Regions from separate parts of the Streptomyces sp. NPDC055189 genome, predicted to be linked through region 2. Evidence: riboswitches for the same ligand, from Rfam matches in the RefSeq annotation. Region 2 holds a riboswitch; the other holds the start of a gene.

Region 1 (9,162 bases), on a different contig from region 2:
CGGATCCCGTCGACACTTTGGGGCGCAAGGCGCGGGGACGCCGCAGCAGGTGTTCGAGGTAACGGCGGAAGAGCTGTCGACGGCGCTCGTCTGTGGTGCCCTGCGGCAGCACGTGCACGTTCTCGGGAGCTACGTCCCTCAGCGTTGTAGCGGCGACGCCGAGCATGAGCGGGGTCGTGAGCAGCTCGGCAAGGGTGTCGTCGTCGACCACGGCCTGGTACAGGGCGCGGTAGTCCCCAGGTGCTTCCGCGAGCCGGTCAAGGATCGCCCGGCGGCTGAGCGGCTCGATGCGGACAGCCGCGGTGACAGGAAGCGGCGGCCCGTCGCGGTACTCGGTCTCGCGTGAGGTGAGCACCATCCCGACCTGGCTGTGGCCCGGGTCGGTCAGGAACGCCGTGAGCGCGGCACGGCACTGTTCTCGAGGTCCTGCAGGTATCTCGTCGAGGCCATCTGCCAGCAGGAACAGCGCGCCATCGGCCAGCCACTTGACGGCCTGAGGCTGCGGAACCCCGTACCGACGGGCGATCTCCTCGGCGGCCCAGGCCGCGAACGACTGCTTGGGATCGCGCCAGTTCTGAAGCAGCAACGGTACGGGGAGGGTCTCTCGCGGGTCCTGGAGGGCATATCCGTGCAGCCGTTCTGCGATGCCAAGGAGTAGCACGGTCTTGCCGGAACCGGGTTCGCCGACGATCAGCATCCGCTTGCCGGATGGTGGAACCAGGCACTCGGCCACCACCTGGTCCACGGTCAGATGTGCCGCGGGCTGGGGAGCCCCGCTGTCCCAGCCGTCGTCCTGTTCCCAGGGGTCCGGTTCCAGGTCCGGAAGCCTGGAGCACACCACATCTAGCCGCACAGTCTGCTGGAACGACCGTTCCAAGGACCTCTTGACCCAGTGGCGGTCCACCAGGTCGAGCATCGACAGCCGCCACGGAGGAGGCACCGCGCCCGGTCCGAACTCACGGGGCGGCGTGGCGGGACGGACCGGGACGACCGCGATCATCGCTCCGAGCAGCCCAAGCTCCCGCGCGGCTGTCCGGAACCCCTGGTCCTCCCAGAGCTCCGTCACTGGCACGGCGTGCAGGCGCCGACCGCCGTACGACGACGATGACGGCAGCGCGGACACCACACCGATCAACCGGTCGACGGCGAACAGGCCGGCGCCGGAGAACCCGCCCCACGATTCCGGGCCGCCGTGTCCCGAACCCCGTACATCGACCGCGATCCGCCCCTGCTTGCGTTGGGCGACCGGCACGATCATGCCCTCCAGCTGGTCCGCATCGCGAGTATCACCGACACGGGCCCGCTCCGGGAATCCCACCGCGGTGCATGGCAGCGGCCAAGGGTCTTCGATCCGGCCCCATGCGACCTCCGGAACCGACCGAGGGACCGCGTCGATTCCGGGCACAACCAGGGCAGCATCGAGTTCTTCGCTCTCCCACAGCACGTGCCCCCGGCTCCAGCCCCTTGGTACTGCGGCGTCGACTGGTGTCAGCAGCCGAAGCCAAACCTCGCCGCCGGGCGTCAGCCCGGAAGCGACAACATGGCGTGTGGTCAGGATCGCCCGAGGTCCGACGAGGTACCCGGAACCCGGCACCCGCGACCACAGCTCGACCACACGTCCGGGGTCCAGCCCTCGCATCGGTCAGACATCAATCGGGGAGCCGGGTAGGTGCGCCCGCGATCATCAGCTCGTGCGGATCGTCGGCACCACCGATGTCCACTGGTTCCAGCTCCAGGGCCACCCGGTGCGTCGCCGATCGTCCGGATGCCGCCGATGCGTCACCCGACACGACCCAGAACTTGATCCCGCCCGCGGCTTGCGCAGAGCGCTGCACTTGGACCTCGAACTCCACCTGCACGGATTTCGCCCTGAACCGGATCCGTGAGCCGTCGCCCTCGCTCAGGGCCGTGAGCAGCTCCGCACGCAACGCGGCTACTGCCTCTGCGAGTCCAATACCGTGCATGCTGTTTCGCCCCCCGCTCGTGGACCCAGTATGGCCCAAATCACCCTCTTGGCCCACGAGTCGACTAGACGAAACCGCATCTACGCCAGACGGTTGACAGCCCCTCCATCTCCGGTGTGACGGCCCTACCGACTGCGAGTGGGAACGAGGGGACTCGCCATGCGACACACAGCTATCTGCTCCGCCTGCTTCCGGTGACGGAAGACCTGCCGGTCGGATTTGGTACTCCGACCGCCCGTGCCCGGTGGCGCAGTTGGAGGCGGTAGTCATCGACCAGACTGGGGCGGTGGGTGCCCGCGACAAGAAGTTCCTCGAAGCCGACTGCCTCGACGCAGCCCAGGAGGGATGCACAGCTGAGGCAGAGTCCGCAGTTGATAGCACAGGGACTGTCGTCGCACTCGGTCCTTCCCTGGGCCTGCACATTTCACTCAATTCCGCATGCCCAACGGGAGCGGTCGGCCGCTGTCCGGGGCAGGTCAGCCTGGCAGGTAGGCAAGTACTGGTCCAAGCGTCGATGCGATGTAGGAGGAGGTCCAGTACCCGGTCCTGGCTCTCCACCACGCCGCTTGCGGCATGAGTCGATGCGGACAGGCCGGGCCCTGGTGGCCAGCGGATCCCCCGTCGGTTCCGCCAACAGATCCGTGTCGTCTCGTGCGGTACCCGCGTGCGAACCCCCGTTCCCGGAGGAGGTACATTGCGTAGCGACCACCGCGGGAGCTCGGGAGTAGCCGGGCTGAGAGGGCGGACGGGACTTGCTCCCCTTTCCGCCGACCGCATGAACCTGGACCGGGTAATGCCGGCGTAGGAAGGGTGTTGACGATGGATACTGCCTCCATACCTGCCCGGCACGGCACCGCCGTGTCCCGTGATGCCGTGGCGGATGTGATCGCGTCCGTGCGGGCCTCCGCGCCCCTGGTGCACTGCCTGACCAACGTCGTGGTGTCGCAGTTCACCGCGAACGTGCTGCTCGCGGCGGGTGCCGCTCCCGCGATGGTGCACAGCGCGGAGGAGGCCGGAGCGCTGGCCCGGGTGGCCGGGGGTGTCCTGGTCAACCTGGGAACGGTGACGTCCGTGACGGCGGCGGCGATGCGCGTCGCGGTGACGGAAGCGGCCGGGGCCGGGCGGCCGTGGGTGCTCGACCCGGTGGCGGTCGGCCCGCTGCCCTGGCGTACCGAGCTCGCCCGGGAACTGCTGGATAGCGCACCCCCAGCGGTCGTGCGCGGCAATGCCTCCGAGATCCTGGCACTGGACGGCGGCACGGGCGGGCGCGGCGTGGACAGCACGGACGCCCCCGAGGCGGCGCTGGCCGCGGCGGGCGCGCTGGCCCGGCGCTATGGCTGCGCGGTCGCGGTGAGCGGTCCCGAGGACGTTCTCACGGACGGGACGCGCGTGGTGCGCCTGGCCAACGGGCACCCGATGCTGACTCTGGTGACGGGAGCGGGCTGCTCACTCGGCGCCCTGGTAGCCGCTTGCACAGCCGTCACCGGCGACGCGCTGCTGGCCGCCACTGCCGCGACCGGGCTGCTCACCGTGGCCGCGGAGGACGCCGCGACCCGCTCTGCGGGGCCCGGCACGTTCGCGGTCGCCCTGATCGACGCGCTGTACGAGCTCAGCCCTGAGCGGCTCGCCGAGGCTCTCAGCCTGCGCTGAGCATGCGCTGAGCATGCGCGTACTGCGGGGTCCTGCGTGAGCGGTGGCCTGGACGCCACCCGCTGCACTGTGCCCGCCCGCCCCGGGGGCGGCCCCGACACCGAGTAGGGCTGCCCTGTCCCCCCTCTCGCCCCCTCGCCCCCTCGCCCCCTGTGCACAACTCACGGTCCCTGCACGTCAGGGCCTGCCTTCCCCCGTACCTCCGATGCGTTTCCCACGCCTTTCCCCGGCCGGGAGACCCCAAGGAGTAGCCCATGCGACCCACGCGACCTCCTCTCGACCCGTCCCTGTATCTCGTGACCGACACCGGACTCTGCGGCCGCCGCGGTGTCGCCGCTACCGTTGCTGCGGCCGTCAAGGGCGGCGTGACCGCCGTCCAGTTGCGCGATCCGGACGCGGACGCCCGCACGCTGTTCTCGCTCGGCCGGGCGATCCAGGCCGAACTCGCGGGCACGGGCGTCCCCTTGATCGTCAACGATCGCGTGGACGTGGCGGTCTGGTTGGACGCGGACGGCGTCCACCTCGGGCAGCGGGACGTCTCCCCCGAGAGCGCCCGGCGCCAGCTCGGTCCCCATGCGTACATCGGCCTGTCCGTCAGCCGTCCCGAGCAGCTGGCGCACGTGCCGGACACCGTCGACCACCTCGGTGTCGGTCCGGTGTTCCCGCAGTCCACCAAGCCGGACGCGGACGCCCCGCTCGGTCTGGGCGGCCTGGCCCGGATCGTGAGGGAGAGCCCGCTGCCCTGCGTGGCCATCGGCGGGATCGGCGTGTCCGAGGCCGCCGCGGTCTTGGGAAGCGGCGTGGCCGGGATCGCCGTCGTCAGCGCGGTCTGCGGGCAGCCCGACCCCGAGGCCGCAGCCCGTTCCCTCGTACGCACCCTGCGACAGGAGATCCCCGCATGACCAGCCCGCCCATCGCCCTCACCATCGCTGCCAGCGACCCCTCCGGCGGCGCCGGGATACAAGCGGACCTGAAGGCGTTCTCCGCCAACGGCGCCTACGGAACAGCCGTTCTGACCGCCCTGACCGCACAGAACACTCTGGGCGTCACCGGCATCCATGCCATCCCCCCGGCGTTCGTCACCGAGCAGCTCGACACACTGTTCGCCGACGTCCCGGTGGATGCCGTCAAGATCGGAATGCTGGCCGACGCCGCCATCGCCGCAGCCGTCGCAGAAGCCCTGGAGCGGCACCGGCCCCGGTGCGTCGTCCTCGACCCCGTCATAGTCTCGACCAGCGGCCACCGCCTCCTGGAGGCCGATGCGGTGACGGTGCTGCGCGAACGTCTGCTGCCGCTGGCCGACCTCATCACCCCCAACCTCCCCGAGGCCGGCGACCTCCTGGGCACCGCCGCCGCAACCAACCGCGCAGAAGCCATCGAGCAGGCCCACGCACTCCTCGAAACCGGCGCCCGGCGCGTCCTGCTCAAGGGCGGCCACCACACGCACGAGGCCGAATCCGTGGACATCCTCGTCGACGCCACGCACGCCACAGGCACCGGCGGCGCGGGCGTCACCGAGCTGTCCGCACCTCGCATAGACACGCGCAACACCCATGGCACCGGCTGCACCCTCTCCGCCGCGATCGCCGCCCTGCGCCCGCAGCACGACGACTGGCACACCACCGTCGCTGCCGCGAAGGCGTACCTGACCGGGGCCCTGCGCGCGGCCGACACCCTGCACATCGGCCGCGGCCACGGACCCGTCCACCACTTCCACCAGTACTGGAGCTGAGCCCCATGACCACAACGTTCTGCGACGAGCTGTGGGCGGACACGGCCGAGATACGTGCGGCCATCGACAAGCTGCCGTTCGTCATTGCCCTCGGTGACGGCACCCTGGACCGGGAGAAGTTCGTCTACTACCTGGCCCAGGACGCCCACTACCTGCGCGGCTACGCCCGCGCGCTGGCCAGCGCCGCCGCGAAGGCGGACCGGCCGCAGGACATCGCGTTCTTCGCGAAGTCCGCCCACGACGCCGTGGTCGTCGAAAGCTCCCTGCACGAGAGCAACGTCGTCGACGTCGACGCCTGGACGCCCTCCCCCACCGGCACCGGATACACCTCCTACCTGCTCTCCGTGGCTCACACCCAGGGCTATGCGGAGCTGACCGCCGCGGTCCTGCCCTGCTTCTGGATCTACGCCGAGGTGGGCCGGGCGCTCCTGGAGGTAGCCGGCGACCTTTCCGCCCACCCCTACGGCGACTGGATCGGCACGTACGCCGACGAGGAGTTCGAAGCCGCCACCGAACACGCCCGGCAGATCGTCAACCGGCTCGCGGACCAGGCCGACCCGGCCACCCGCGCACGGATGCGTACGGCCTTCACCACCGCGTCCACCTGGGAGTGGATGTTCTGGGACGCCGCCTGGCGCACCGAGTCCTGGCCCCTCAGCGCCGCTCCTGCCCGGGTTTCGGAGCCCGCCAAGTGACGACCACCACCGAACCCGGCACCGAACCCACCACCCCGGGACCGGCCCCGGCAAACGAGGCGCCGCTCACCCTCGACCAGCCCACACCCAAGGTCCTCAGCGGCCTGGACCAAGGCACCTTCTGGGCCAACCTGGGCGTCAGCCTGCTCGGCTTCAGCGGCATGCTGGTCGTCCTGGACCCCTTGGGCACCGGCAGTCCGACCCTGTCGTTCGCCGCGGCCGTCACCGCGTCCGTCGTCGGCACCCTGATCGGCACCCTCGCCCTGGGCCTGGCCGCCATCACCGGGGCCCGTACCGGCGCACCCTCGATGGTCCTGCTGCGCGGCCTGTTCGGCGCGAAGGCGTCCTACCTGCCCACCGTCCTGAACGTGCTGCAGATGGTCGGCTGGGCCGTGTTCGAGCTGGTGGTCATCTCCACCGGCCTGAAGATCCTGGCCCGCCAGGCCTTCGGCGAGCCGGGACCCGGCTGGCTGTACGTACTGGTCGCGGGCGCGGTGACGACAGCGCTCACCCTGCGCCCGCTCGGCGCCCTGCGCCTCATCCGCCGCTATGTCACCATCGCCGTCGTCCTGGCCATCTGCTACCTGGGCTGGGACCTGGCCGGCCGCGGCATTCCGATGGAGGGCGGCTCCTGGAAGGACTTCTGGTTCGCCGCCGACAGCGTGATCGCCGTGTCGATCTCCTGGCTGCCGTTGGTCGCCGACTACTCGCGGCACTCCCGCAGCGAGAAGGAGGCGTTCGGCGGCCTGGTCATCGGCCAGACCCTCGCGGGCGTCGCGGGCTCGGTCCTCGGCGTGGCCGCCCTCGCCATGATCGCGTTCGACACCACCGACCCGTACAAGGTCTTCGACCCGTTCACCGCCACCAGCGTCGGCGTGATCTGCTTCGGTGTCCTGGTCCTGCGCGAGGTCGACCAGTCCTTCGCCAACGTCTACTCCACCGCCGTCTCCGCCCAGAACCTGCTGCCCCGGGCCGACCGCCGCATCCTGTGCCTGATCAGCGGCACACTGGCCACCGCCCTGGCACTTCTGGTGAACATGGACAGCTACGCCAGCTTCCTCTACCTGATCGGCGCGGTCTTCATCCCGATGTTCGCCGTCCTGGTCGTGGACTACTTCGTCCTCGGCGGCCACCGCACCTGGGACGTCTCCGAACAGGCCCCCACCCGCCGAATCATGCTGCTGCCCTGGGCACTGGGCTTCATCACCTACCAACTGATCGCACCGACGAACATCGCCGGCTGGTCCGACTTCTGGGCCTGGCTGCAGGACGCCGTAGGCCTCACCGTCCAGCCGTGGATGAGCGCCTCCCTGCTCTCCTTCGCGGCAGCCGCCCTCACCACCCTCGCCGTGGGGCAGAGGCGGGCACCCGGCCCCCCGCCGGCGTGAAGACCGGATGGGGGGATCCGTGATCCCTGGATAACTGCGGCCTTCATCCGCTCTTTCGCCTGCGGAATCGTCGGTGGGGAAGGCGGCGGACCGGACGGTTCGCCCGCATCCCCGATGGGAACGGAGCCCCACCATGACCCGCATCGCACTGATCACCGGCGCCAACCGTGGCCTGGGCCGCAGCACCGCCCTGCACCTTGCCGAATCCGGCACCGACCTGATCCTCACCTACCGCTCGCACCCCGAGGAGGCCGAGGCCGTCGTCGCCGAGGTCCGCAAGCTGGGCCGTACGGCGGTCGCATTGCAGCTGGACACCGGCGACACTGCCGCGTTCCCCGTCTTCGCCGCACAGGTACAGGCCGCGCTGGCGCAGGAGTGGGGCCGCGACGACCTCGACATTTTGGTCAACAACGCCGGGCACGGAGTGCACGCTCCGTTCGAGGAGACGACCGAGGAGCAGTTCGACGGCCTGATGAACGTCCATGTCAAAGGCGTCTTCTTCCTCACGCAGACGCTGCTGCCGCTGATCAAGGACGGCGGCCGCATCCTCAACGTCTCCACCGGCCTGACCCGCTTCATCGCCGCCCCCACTTCCGCGTACGCGGCGGCCAAGGGTGCCGTGGAGATCCTCACCCGCTACCTCGCCAAGGAGCTGGGCCCACGCGGCATCACGGTCAACGCCCTCGCCCCGGGTGCCACCGGCACCGACTTCGGCGGCGGCGGGGTGCGCGACAACGAGGAGATGCGCGGCATGCTGAGCAGCGTCACTGCCATGGGCCGTCCCGGTGAGCCCGATGACATCGGCGCCGCGGCGGCCGCGCTGCTCGCCGAGGGCACGTCCTGGGTCACCGGGCAGCGCATCGAGGCGTCAGGCGGCATGCTGCTCTGAACCGCTTCGCCCCGAAACCGCCGCCGCCCCTGCCGTCACCGGCGGGGTCACGAGAAAGACCAACGCCGTGGACCGAGCACAACTCGCGGACTTCCTGCGCACCCGCCGCGAAGCCCTGCAACCCGAGGACGTGGGCCTGCCCCGGGGGCCGCGCCGCCGCACCCGCGGCCTGCGCCGGGAGGAGGCGGCGGCGCTGAGCGGTATGTCCACCGACTACTACGGCCGGCTGGAACAGCAGCGCGGGCCGCAGCCCTCGGAGCCCATGCTCGCTGCCATCGCCCGCGGCCTGCGCCTGTCCCTGGCGGAACGCGACCACCTCTTCCGCATTGCCGGCCACAACACGCCCTCCCGTCCCGGCACACTGCGCGCGGACCACATCACACCCGGTCTGATGCGCATTCTCGGGCGGCTGGACGACACCCCCGCGCAGGTCGTCAGCGATGTGGGCGAGACCCTCGCCCAGACCCCGACGGCCACCGCACTGCTCGGCGACCAGACCCGGTTCACCGGCCCCGACCGCAGCCTGACCTACCGGTGGTTCACCGATCCCACCGCACGGCTGCTGTACGCGGAGGAGGACCACCCGCTGCACAGCCGCTTCTTCACCTCCGGCCTGCGTGCCGCCTATTCCCGCCAGGGTGCGGGCGGCCGTGCCCAGGAGCTGCGCGATCTCCTGCTGGAGAGCAGCGAGGAGTTCGCCGTGCTGTGGAGCGCGCACGAGATCGACGCCCCGCGCGTGGACCCCAAGCGCGTACGCCATCCCGAGCTGGGTGTCCTGGCCCTGCAGTGCCAGGTGCTGCTGGACCCGGAGCAGAACCAGACGCTGCTGGTGTACACCGCCACG
Region 2 (9,162 bases):
TAGTAGGAGTTGCCCCAATCAACGCCCGATCGGCGCCGGTCGGGCGCCTCCTGGTCACGTCCACCTTCCCCGGTCTGTCAGGATGTAGACATGGGTCAGCCGGCGGATCGCGCATCACGGGGAGCAGTGGATCCGGAGCTTCCACCGGGCCAGCGGCTCCAGCGGGGCTGGCCGGTCACGCACTACGGCCCGGTGCCGAAGTTCCGTCCGGAGCGCTGGGAGTTCAGGGTTTTCGGGGCCACCGCCGACGGGGACAAGCACTGCTGGTCCCACGAGGAGTTCTCGGCCCTTCCGTACGCCAGCGTGGTCGGCGATCTGCACTGCGTCACGAAGTTCAGCATGCTGGGCGCCGAATGGGGCGGTGTGACCGCTCGTACGCTGCTCGAGATGGCGCCGCCCGCGCCCGATGCCACGCACGTGATGGTCTGGGCCGAGTACGGCTTCAGCTCGAATCTGCGGATGGCCGACTTCATGGACGAGCGCACGATTTTCGCCACCCATAAAGGGGGCGAACTGCTGACCGCCGAGCACGGGTTTCCGCTGCGGCTCGTGGTGCCTCATCTGTACGCCTGGAAGGGCCCGAAGTGGGTCCGCGGCGTCGAGTACATGACCGCCGACCGCCGCGGCTTCTGGGAGGAACGCGGCTATCACAACGTCGGCGACCCCTGGACCGAGCAGCGCTACTCGTACCAGGAAGAGCCCGGGGACGGCCCCGAGCTCTAGTTCCCGACTGCTGCCCTTTCGGGCTGTTTTCGCAGGTCAGTGGTGGTACTGGTGCACCACCGCGTGGCCCTTTCCGCGGCCGATCATCCACTTGTTGACCGGCGTGGTGATCACGAACGCGGCGCCCAGGGCGATGGCGAGGATCCACCAGAACATGGGGTCCGAGAGGTGGGCGTCCATCGCTCCCGGCCACAGCGCGATCACGCCGTTGTCGATGAGCTCCATCACCGCGATGGACAGGGTGTCCGCGGCGAGCGCGACCCGGAACGCTGTCCGGAAATCGACGCCGGCCGCGAGGATGCCGCGCAGCGTCAGGGCGTAGCCGAAGAAGAAGGCCAGGATGATCGCGAGGATCATCGTCTGCATGTTGCCCCAGCCGAGGGCGGTCCCGATGACCATGCCGAGGATCTCGCCGATGGCGCACCCGGTGAGGCAGTGCAGGGTGGCTGCGGCCGCCATCCGCCAGCTGACCTTGCCCGTGCCGTGGTGCGCGTGCTCCTCGTGAGTGTGGTGCGCGTGCTCGGCGTGTGCGTCGTGCTGCATGGGATCCCCCAACGTCGGACAGCGGCTCCTGTCGTCTGACAAGAATCGTATACCCCTGGGGGGTATTCCTCAATGGGTCTCCGGGGTCTCTAGTTGCCTCTGAGCTCCTTCAGGCGCGCCACGTCCGCCGCGTGCCCCTCCTTGCCGCCGGGCGTCTCGATGATCAGCGGTACGTTCTCGGTCGCCGGGTGGGTCATCAGCTCGCGGAAGGGCTCCTCGCCGATGTGGCCGGTGCCGATGTTCTCGTGACGGTCCTTGTGGGCGCCGACCACGTCCTTGGAGTCGTTGGCGTGCACCAGCTTCAGGCGGCCCTCGCCGACCGTGTCGACCAGCAGGTCGAGGGTCTGCTTCATGCCGCCGGGCCCGGCCAGATCGTGGCCCGCCGCGAAGATGTGGCAGGTGTCCAGGCAGATGCCCAGCTTCGGGTGGGCGTCGAGCGCCTCGAAGTATGGGCCGAAGTCCCAGGTGCGGGAGCAGAGCGAGAAGCCCTGGCCCGCGGTCGACTCCAGGAGGAGGAAGGGATCGTCGTCGTGCGTCAGCTCGTCGAGCAGCGGCAGCATCCGCTCGCGCACCTGCGCCAGGGCGACGGCGCGGTCCCGGCCGCCGGTCGCGGAGCTGGTGTGCACGACGACGCCGAGCGCGCCGATCTCACGGCCGCGGCGCAGCGAGTGGCGCAGGGACTCCACGGACTTCTCGACGGTCGCCTCGGTGTGCGAGCCGAAGTTGATGAGATAGGGCGCGTGGACGTACGCGGGAATCCGCTCGGCGGCGCAGGCCGCGCGGAAATCCTCGTCCTGCTTGGGGTTGCCGGTCGGGGTCGCCCAGCCGCGCGGGTTGGCCACGAAGACCTGGACGGCCTCGGCGCCGAGGTCACGGGCGTAGGAGAGCCCTACGGAGGCGAGTCCGCCGGCCACGGGGACATGGCCGCCGACGGGGTTGCGGGACGGGATGCTGGGGGAGTCGTTGCTGCTCACCCGCTCCAGGATGGCACGCGCGCGGGGGCGCCTCGTCGGCGGATCCCGGCAAGGCCCCGGGGGTACGCCCCCGGGGCTCCTGCCGGTGACTAGCGGATGGTGATGGTGATTTCCGAGCCCTTGGGCGCCGTGTCGCCGCCCTCCACGGACTGGCTCTCCACCTTGTCGCCGAAGATGCCGAGCAGACCGCGGTCCTCGTCGACCTCGAAGCCCGCGTCCTGCAGTTCCTGCGTGGCGTCGTCGACGCTCATGCCCTCGACGTCCGGGACCTCGATCATCTCGGGGCCCTTGGAGAGCGTCAGCGTGACCGTGTCACCCTCGGCGAGCCGCTTCTGGCCCTCCCTGGGGGACTGGTCGACGACGGTGCCCTTGTCCTCCTCGGAGTGGACCCGCTTCGACTCGATCCTGACCTTGAGGCCCGCGTCCTCCAGCTCGGCGGTCGCATCGGCCTGGCTGTCGCCCGTCACGTCGGGGACCTCGACCTCGGGGCCCTTGCTGACGACGAGCGTGATCGCGGAGCCCGCCTTGCGCTTGGTGCCGGTCTCCGGGTCCGTGCTGATCACGGAGCCCTTGCGGACCTCGTCGCTGAAGGCCCTCTTGGTCATGCCGGGAGCGAGGCCGGCGTCCTTGAGCTTGTTCTTCGCCTCGGACAACGGGCTGCCCTCGAGGTCGGGGACCTTCACGATCTCCGGGCCCCTGGAGATCGTCAGCGTCACGCTGCCGTTGTCACGGATGCGCTCGCCCGCCTTGGGGGCGGTGGCCATGACCGTGCCGCGCTTGTCGGTGTCGCTGTAGGCGCGCTTGACGTCCTTGACGTCGAGCCCGGCCTCGTCGAGGCGCTTCTTGGCCGCCGTCTCGGTCTTCGCCAGGAGCGGCGGGACCTTCGTGAACTGGCCGGAGTTGATGTACCAGACGCCCGCGCCGAGGCCCAGGGCCAGGAGGACGGCCGCGACGATCGCCAGGACTCCGCGGCGCGGATTGCCGCGCCGCCTGCGGTCGGGGGCGGCCGGCGGCGCGGGGGGTGGCGTGGCCAGGATGCTCGTGCGGTTGAGCTGGTCGTCCCGGCTCTCCCGGTCCTGAACGCCCTCCGTGGGGAGCGGCAGCTGCACGGCTCGCCCCGCGCGCGGGATCACGTTCGTACGGTCCTCGGAGTTGTCGTGCGGTCCGTGCTCCGCCGTGAGCGCCTGCGGAGGCACCGCGTCCAGCTGCTCCACGGAGAGCGCGGCCCGCGCCTGCCTGGCCTGTCCGAGCAGCGTCACCGCGTCGTGCGGGCGGACTTCCGGGTTGCGGGCCGTGGCGGAGGCGACAAGGTCGTCGAGCTCGACGGCGAGGCCGGGAACGGCCGCCGACGGGGGCGGCACGTCCTCGTGGAGGTGCTGGTAGAGGACCTGGGCGGGCGATTCGCCGGAGTGCGGCTTGGCGCCGGTCAGCATTTCGTAGAGCACGACACCGCACGCGTACACATCCACACGCGTGTCGGCCGTGCCGTGTTCTATCTGCTCGGGGGCGAGATAGGAGACCGTCCCGAGGATCGTGCCGGTCGTGTTCGTGACGGTGTCCACGGCCCGCACGAGCCCGAAGTCGGCGACCTTCACCCGGCCGTCGTCCCCTATGAGGACGTTCTCCGGCTTCATGTCGCGGTGCACGAACCCGGCGCGGTGTGCGGCGCCGAGCGCGGCGAGGACCGGCTCCAGGATGTCGAGGGCCGCGCGCGGCTGCAGGGCGCCGCGCTCACGGAGCACGTCGCGCAGGGTGCAGCCCGCGATGTACTCCATCGCCAGATAGACGTACGCCCCGTCGGCGCCTTGGTCGTACACCCCCACCACGTTCGGGTGCGAGAGGCGGGCGATCGACTTGGCCTCGCGGATGAAGCGGTCGACGAACGAGACGTCGGCGGCGAGCGTCGGGTGCATCACCTTGAGGGCGAGCACGCGGTCGAGGCGGGTGTCCACGGCCCGGTAGACCGTGGCCATCCCGCCGACCGCGATCCGCCCGTCCACGCGATAGCGGCCGTCGAGCACCTGCCCGACGAGCGGGTCCTGAAGGGTCGTGTCCACGGAGGGAGTCTACGAGCCACCGCTGACACCGATGCCCGCCCGGGCAGGCCCGGGCCCCGACTGCAGCCGACCTGTAACAGGCGCCGGGGGTCAGAACGCGGGCCGCTCCGGATCGAGCCGGGCCATGCCCTCCGCGGGCGACGATGCCTCGGCGAAGTGCCTCCGGGGGATCCGCCCGGCCCGGTACGCGAGCCGCCCCGCGTCGACCCCGTGCCGCATGGCCTCGGCCATCAGGACCGGCTCCTGCGCCCGTGTAACGGCGGAGGCGAGCATCACACCCGCGCACCCCAGCTCCATCGCGAGCGCCGCGTCGGACGCCGTTCCCGCCCCCGCGTCCAGGATCACCGGCACGCCCGCGCGTTCGACGATCAGCTGGAAGTTGTGCGGGTTGCGGATGCCGAGCCCGGAGCCGATGGGGGAGCCGAGCGGCATGATCGCCGCACAGCCCACGTCCTCCAGCTTCCGGGCGAGTACCGGGTCGTCGTTCGTGTACGGAAGGACCGTGAAGCCGTCGTCGACCAGGGTCTCGGCGGCGTCGATGAGCTCGATCGGGTCGGGCAGCAGTGTGCGCTCGTCCGCGATGACCTCCAGCTTGACCAGGTCGGTGCCGAGCGCCTCCCGCGCGAGCCGGGCGGTCAGGACGGCCTCGCCCGCGGTGAAGCAGCCCGCCGTGTTCGGGAGCACACGGATGCCGAGGCGGTCGAGGACGGAGAGCACGGAGCCCTGCACCCCCGGGTCGAGGCGGCGCATCGCGACCGTCGTCAGCTCCGTTCCGGAGGCGACGAGGGAGCGTTCGAGGATGTCCAGGCTCGGCGCACCGCCCGTACCCATGATCAGGCGTGAGGAAAGGGTGAGCCCGCCGATGACGAAGGGGTCGTCTGCCATGTCGGTTCAGCCTCCTTGGACGGCGGTGAGGACCTCGACGCGGTCCCCTTCGGCGAGCGGGGTGGCGGCCCACCGCGTGCGCGGTACGACGGTTTCGTTGAGGGCGGCGGCGACCCCGGACGGGGCCGCGGTGAGCGTGGCGACCAGGGCTTCGAGCGTGGTGCCCGCGGCCACATCGCGGGTTTCTCCGTTGACGGAGACGGCTGTAACGGCGGGGAGAGTCATGCGGGCTGCTCCATGAAGCGCTGCGTGTGGGAGGCGTCGGCGAAGCGCAGCGGCGTGAATCCGCGCGCCTCGTCGGGCAGTTCACCGGTGGTCAGGGCGTGGGCCATCACGTCACCGGTGACGGGCGTCAGAAGCACGCCGTTGCGGTAGTGCCCTGTGGCCAGCTGGAGACCGGGGAGCGCGGTGGGGCCCAGCAGCGGCGCGTTGTCGGGGGAGCCGGGACGCAGGCCCGCGCGGGTCTCGGTCAGCGGCAGTTCCGTGATGCCCGGTACGAGCTCGTGGGCGTCCCGCAGCAGCTCGTACACGCCGCCGGCGGTGACCGTGGTGTCCCAGCCGAGCTCTTCGGTGGTCGCGCCGACGACGAGCTCGCCGTTCTCGCGCGGCACCAGATAGACGCTGCTGCCGCGCACGACGGCGCGCACGGTGCGGCTCAGGAACGGCGCGTACCGCTGCGGCACGGCGAGCCGGAGGACCTGCCCCTTCACGGGGCGCACGGACGGCAGGACGCCCTCCGGTACCCCGGCGAGGCGCCCGCTGAGACTGCCCCCGGCGAGCACGGTCTGACCGGCCTCCAGGGCGGTGCCGTCGGCGAGGACGACTCCGGTGGCCCGGTCTCCCGTGACCGAGAGGCGCTCCGCCCACGCGCGGTGGAAGATCACGCCCGCCCGCTCGCAGGCCACCAGGAGCGCGGCGGCGAGCCTGCGCGGGTCGACCTGGTGATCGCCGTCGACGCGCAGACCGCCCCGCACGCCGGGCGCGAGCATCGGCTCCAGACGGCGGCACTCGCGCCCGCTCAGCCACTCCGAGGTGAGTCCCGAGCGCTCCTGGAGCGCGTGCAGCTCACGCAGGTGGGCGCGGTCGTCCGAGTCGAGCGCGACGGCGAGCGTGCCGCACGCGCGGTAGCCGAGATCCCGGCCGCTCGCCTCGGCCAGCTCGGCCGCGAACTCCGGATAGCGCTGCGCGGAGGCCAGATTGAGGCCGAGCAGCGTCTGCTCCCCGTAGTGCAGTTCGGTGACGGCGGCCAGCATGCCCGCGGCGACCTGCGCCGCGCCGCCGCCCGGTTCGGGGTCCACGACCGCGGTGGACAGGCCGCGCTGGGCCGCCCGCCACGCCGTGACCAGGCCGATGATGCCGCCCCCGACGACGAGGACGTCGGTCGTTTCCCGGGGTGCTTCGGTTGAATGCATGGGCGTCCAGCCCCTCCCTTCGCCGGCATGACCCGGATCAGGTTCGTACGGTCGGAGGCCGTCCCAGCCTCCCTCTCAGCCCGGTGCGTCCGGGCTCCCGCGAGTGCTCTGCACGGCAACCTTAGCCTTTGGTGCCCTTGGGCAGTAGGGCAGCTGTGCGGTCAGGGACCGTGACGTTGTGTCAGAGATCTCGTCGTCGCACCCTGAGGCGCGCGCCGCCCGCCGTCCTACAGTGATCGGGTGAGCGAGCAGCAGAGGCAGAGCGAGCGGCACGTGGTCATCGTCGGCGCGGGAATGGCCGGGGTGCAGACCGCCGTGGCCCTGCGCGAGCAGGGGTTCGCCGGTGCGGTCACCCTGATCGGCGCGGAACCCCACCAGCCTTACGACAGGCCGCCGCTGTCCAAGGCCGTGCTGCTCGGCAAGGCGGAGGGCTCCGCCTTCGACATCGACTTCGAGGCGCTCGGCATCGAACTGAGCCTGGGCCACGAGGTCACGGGCGTGCGCCCGGCGGACCACGCACTGGACACCGCGTCGGGCCCGGTGGCCTACGACACCCTGGTCATCGCCACCGGCGCCCAGCCGGTCCTGCTGCCCGGCACCGCGGGCGTCCCCGGCGTCCACCTGCTGCGCACCCTCGACGACGCCGAGCGGCTGCGGCCCGTGCTCGCCGAGCAGCACCGCATCGTGGTCGTCGGCGCGGGCTGGATCGGCGCCGAGTTCGCGACCGCCGCGCGTGAGGCGGGCTGCTCGGTCACCGTCGTCGAAGCCGCAGGGCGACCGCTCGCCGGGGCCCTGCCCGCGGAGGTCGCGGCGCCGATGACCTCCTGGTACGCCGACTCCGGAGCCGAACTGCGCAACAACGCGCGCGTGGAGCGCGTCGAGCCCGGCAGCGTCCTGCTCGCCGACGGCACCCGGCTGCCCGCGGACGCGGTCGTCGTCGGCATCGGCGCACGCCCCGCCACGGACTGGCTCGCGGACTCGGGCATCACCCTGGGCGCCCACCGGGAGGTCCTGGCCGACGACCACCTGCGGACGTCGGAACCCGACGTGTACGCGGTCGGCGACTGCTCCTCCTTCCCTTCGGGAAGGTATGGCGAGCGCCTTCTCGTCCACCACTGGGACAACGCCCTGCAGGGCCCGCGCACGGTGGCGGCGAACATCATCGGCGAGACCCCTTCGGCGTACGACCCCGTCCCGTACTTCTGGTCCGAGCAGTTCGGCCGCTTCGTCCAGTTCGCCGGGCACCACACCGCCGACGACGAGCTGGTGTGGCGCGGTGATCCCGCGGGCGCGGCCTGGAGCGTGTGCTGGCTGCGGCGGGGAGCCCTGGCCGCCGTCCTCGCGGTGGGCCGACCCAGGGACCTGGCACAGGGCCGCAAGCTGATCGAGGCGGGCGCCCGCCTCGATCCCGGCCTGGTGGCGGACCCCGCGGTACCGCTGAAGAAGGCAGTGCTGCCGTAGGGCTTCCGTATCCGGGGGGACCGCTGCCCGGCCGCTGTCGGTGCCCGCAGCTAGGCTTGTCCCCGTGACCGAGATTGACGCAAAGACTGATGCTCTCGTCCCCGAGTGGCTCCACCTCCCCGACATCGCAGAAATGTTCGACGTCGAGGTGACGCGTGTGCGCCAGCTGGTCAAGGAGGGCCAGCTGATCGCCGTGCGCCGTGGTGAGAACCGCGCGCTCGCGGTGCCTGCCGCCTTCATCGACGGCGACAAGATCGTCAAGGGCCTCTCCGGCACCCTGACGCTCCTGCGGGACGACGGCTTCTCCGACGAAGAGATGCTGGAGTGGCTCTTCACTCCCGACCCGACCCTGCCCGGCACCCCCGCGCAGGCCCTGAGCGAGAATCGCGGAACGGAGGTGAAGCGCCGCGCCCAGGCGCTCGCCGTCTGACCGAAACGGAAAACCGTTGCGTACGGGCCGTGTGTCCCCGGAGACCCGGAGGCACACGGCCCGTGGGCCACCGACGACCGGGGGGACCACCACATGGCCACCAAGCCTGCCCGCGAGCAGCTCGCCGACGCCCGCCTCTACCTGTGCGTGGACGCCCGCAAGCGCCAGGGTGACCTCCCCGAGTTCCTGGACGCCGTCCTCGGCGGCGGCGTCGACATCGTGCAGCTGCGGGACAAGGGCATGGAGGCGGCCGAGGAGCTCGAACACCTCCAGGTCTTCGCCGACGCCGCCCGCAGGCACGGCAAGCTCCTCGCGGTGAACGACCGCGCGGACATCGCGCACGCCATCGGCGCCGACGTGCTGCACCTGGGCCAGGGCGACCTGCCCGTGCCGGCCGCCCGCCGCATCCTGGGCGGCAGTGACGACGTGCTCATCGGCCGGTCCACGCACGCCGAAGCCGAGGCCGCCGCCGCGGCGACGCAGGACGGCGTGGACTACTTCTGCACGGGACCCTGCTGGCCGACCCCCACCAAGCCCGGCCGGTACGCCCCGGGACTCGACCTCGTCCGCTACACCGCCTCGCTCGGCACGGACCGCCCCTGGTTCGCCATCGGCGGCATCGACGCGGGCAACCTGGACGAGGTGCTCGAAGCCGGCGCCCGCCGCGTCGTCGTCGT

The links. Region 2 has a riboswitch for thiamine pyrophosphate ahead of thiO (glycine oxidase ThiO). Riboswitches for the same ligand answer to the same signal wherever they lie in the genome.
Region 1: another riboswitch for thiamine pyrophosphate. It lies ahead of thiM (hydroxyethylthiazole kinase); the one in region 2 lies ahead of thiO (glycine oxidase ThiO).

What each region holds. Positions count from the first base shown of each region.
Region 1 is NZ_JBSGSG010000071.1:15,590-24,751, reverse strand. It holds gene ACWFR3_RS34860 (NACHT domain-containing protein) at 1-1,444, opposite strand, end outside; gene ACWFR3_RS34855 (trypco2 family protein) at 1,650-1,964, opposite strand; TPP riboswitch at 2,665-2,790, shown strand; gene thiM (hydroxyethylthiazole kinase) at 2,784-3,614, shown strand; gene thiE (thiamine phosphate synthase) at 3,869-4,516, shown strand; gene thiD (bifunctional hydroxymethylpyrimidine kinase/phosphomethylpyrimidine kinase) at 4,513-5,346, shown strand; gene tenA (thiaminase II) at 5,352-6,041, shown strand; gene ACWFR3_RS34830 (purine-cytosine permease family protein) at 6,038-7,429, shown strand; gene ACWFR3_RS34825 (SDR family NAD(P)-dependent oxidoreductase) at 7,563-8,318, shown strand; gene ACWFR3_RS34820 (helix-turn-helix transcriptional regulator) at 8,386-9,162, shown strand, end outside.
Region 2 is NZ_JBSGSG010000043.1:62,852-72,013, forward strand. It holds gene ACWFR3_RS27170 (sulfite oxidase-like oxidoreductase) at 91-723, shown strand; gene ACWFR3_RS27175 (DUF4396 domain-containing protein) at 760-1,266, opposite strand; gene ACWFR3_RS27180 (deoxyribonuclease IV) at 1,356-2,240, opposite strand; gene pknB (Stk1 family PASTA domain-containing Ser/Thr kinase) at 2,330-4,297, opposite strand; gene ACWFR3_RS27190 (thiazole synthase) at 4,388-5,182, opposite strand; gene thiS (sulfur carrier protein ThiS) at 5,189-5,407, opposite strand; gene thiO (glycine oxidase ThiO) at 5,404-6,594, opposite strand; TPP riboswitch at 6,592-6,705, opposite strand; gene ACWFR3_RS27205 (NAD(P)/FAD-dependent oxidoreductase) at 6,889-8,055, shown strand; gene ACWFR3_RS27210 (Rv2175c family DNA-binding protein) at 8,120-8,485, shown strand; gene thiE (thiamine phosphate synthase) at 8,579-9,162, shown strand, end outside.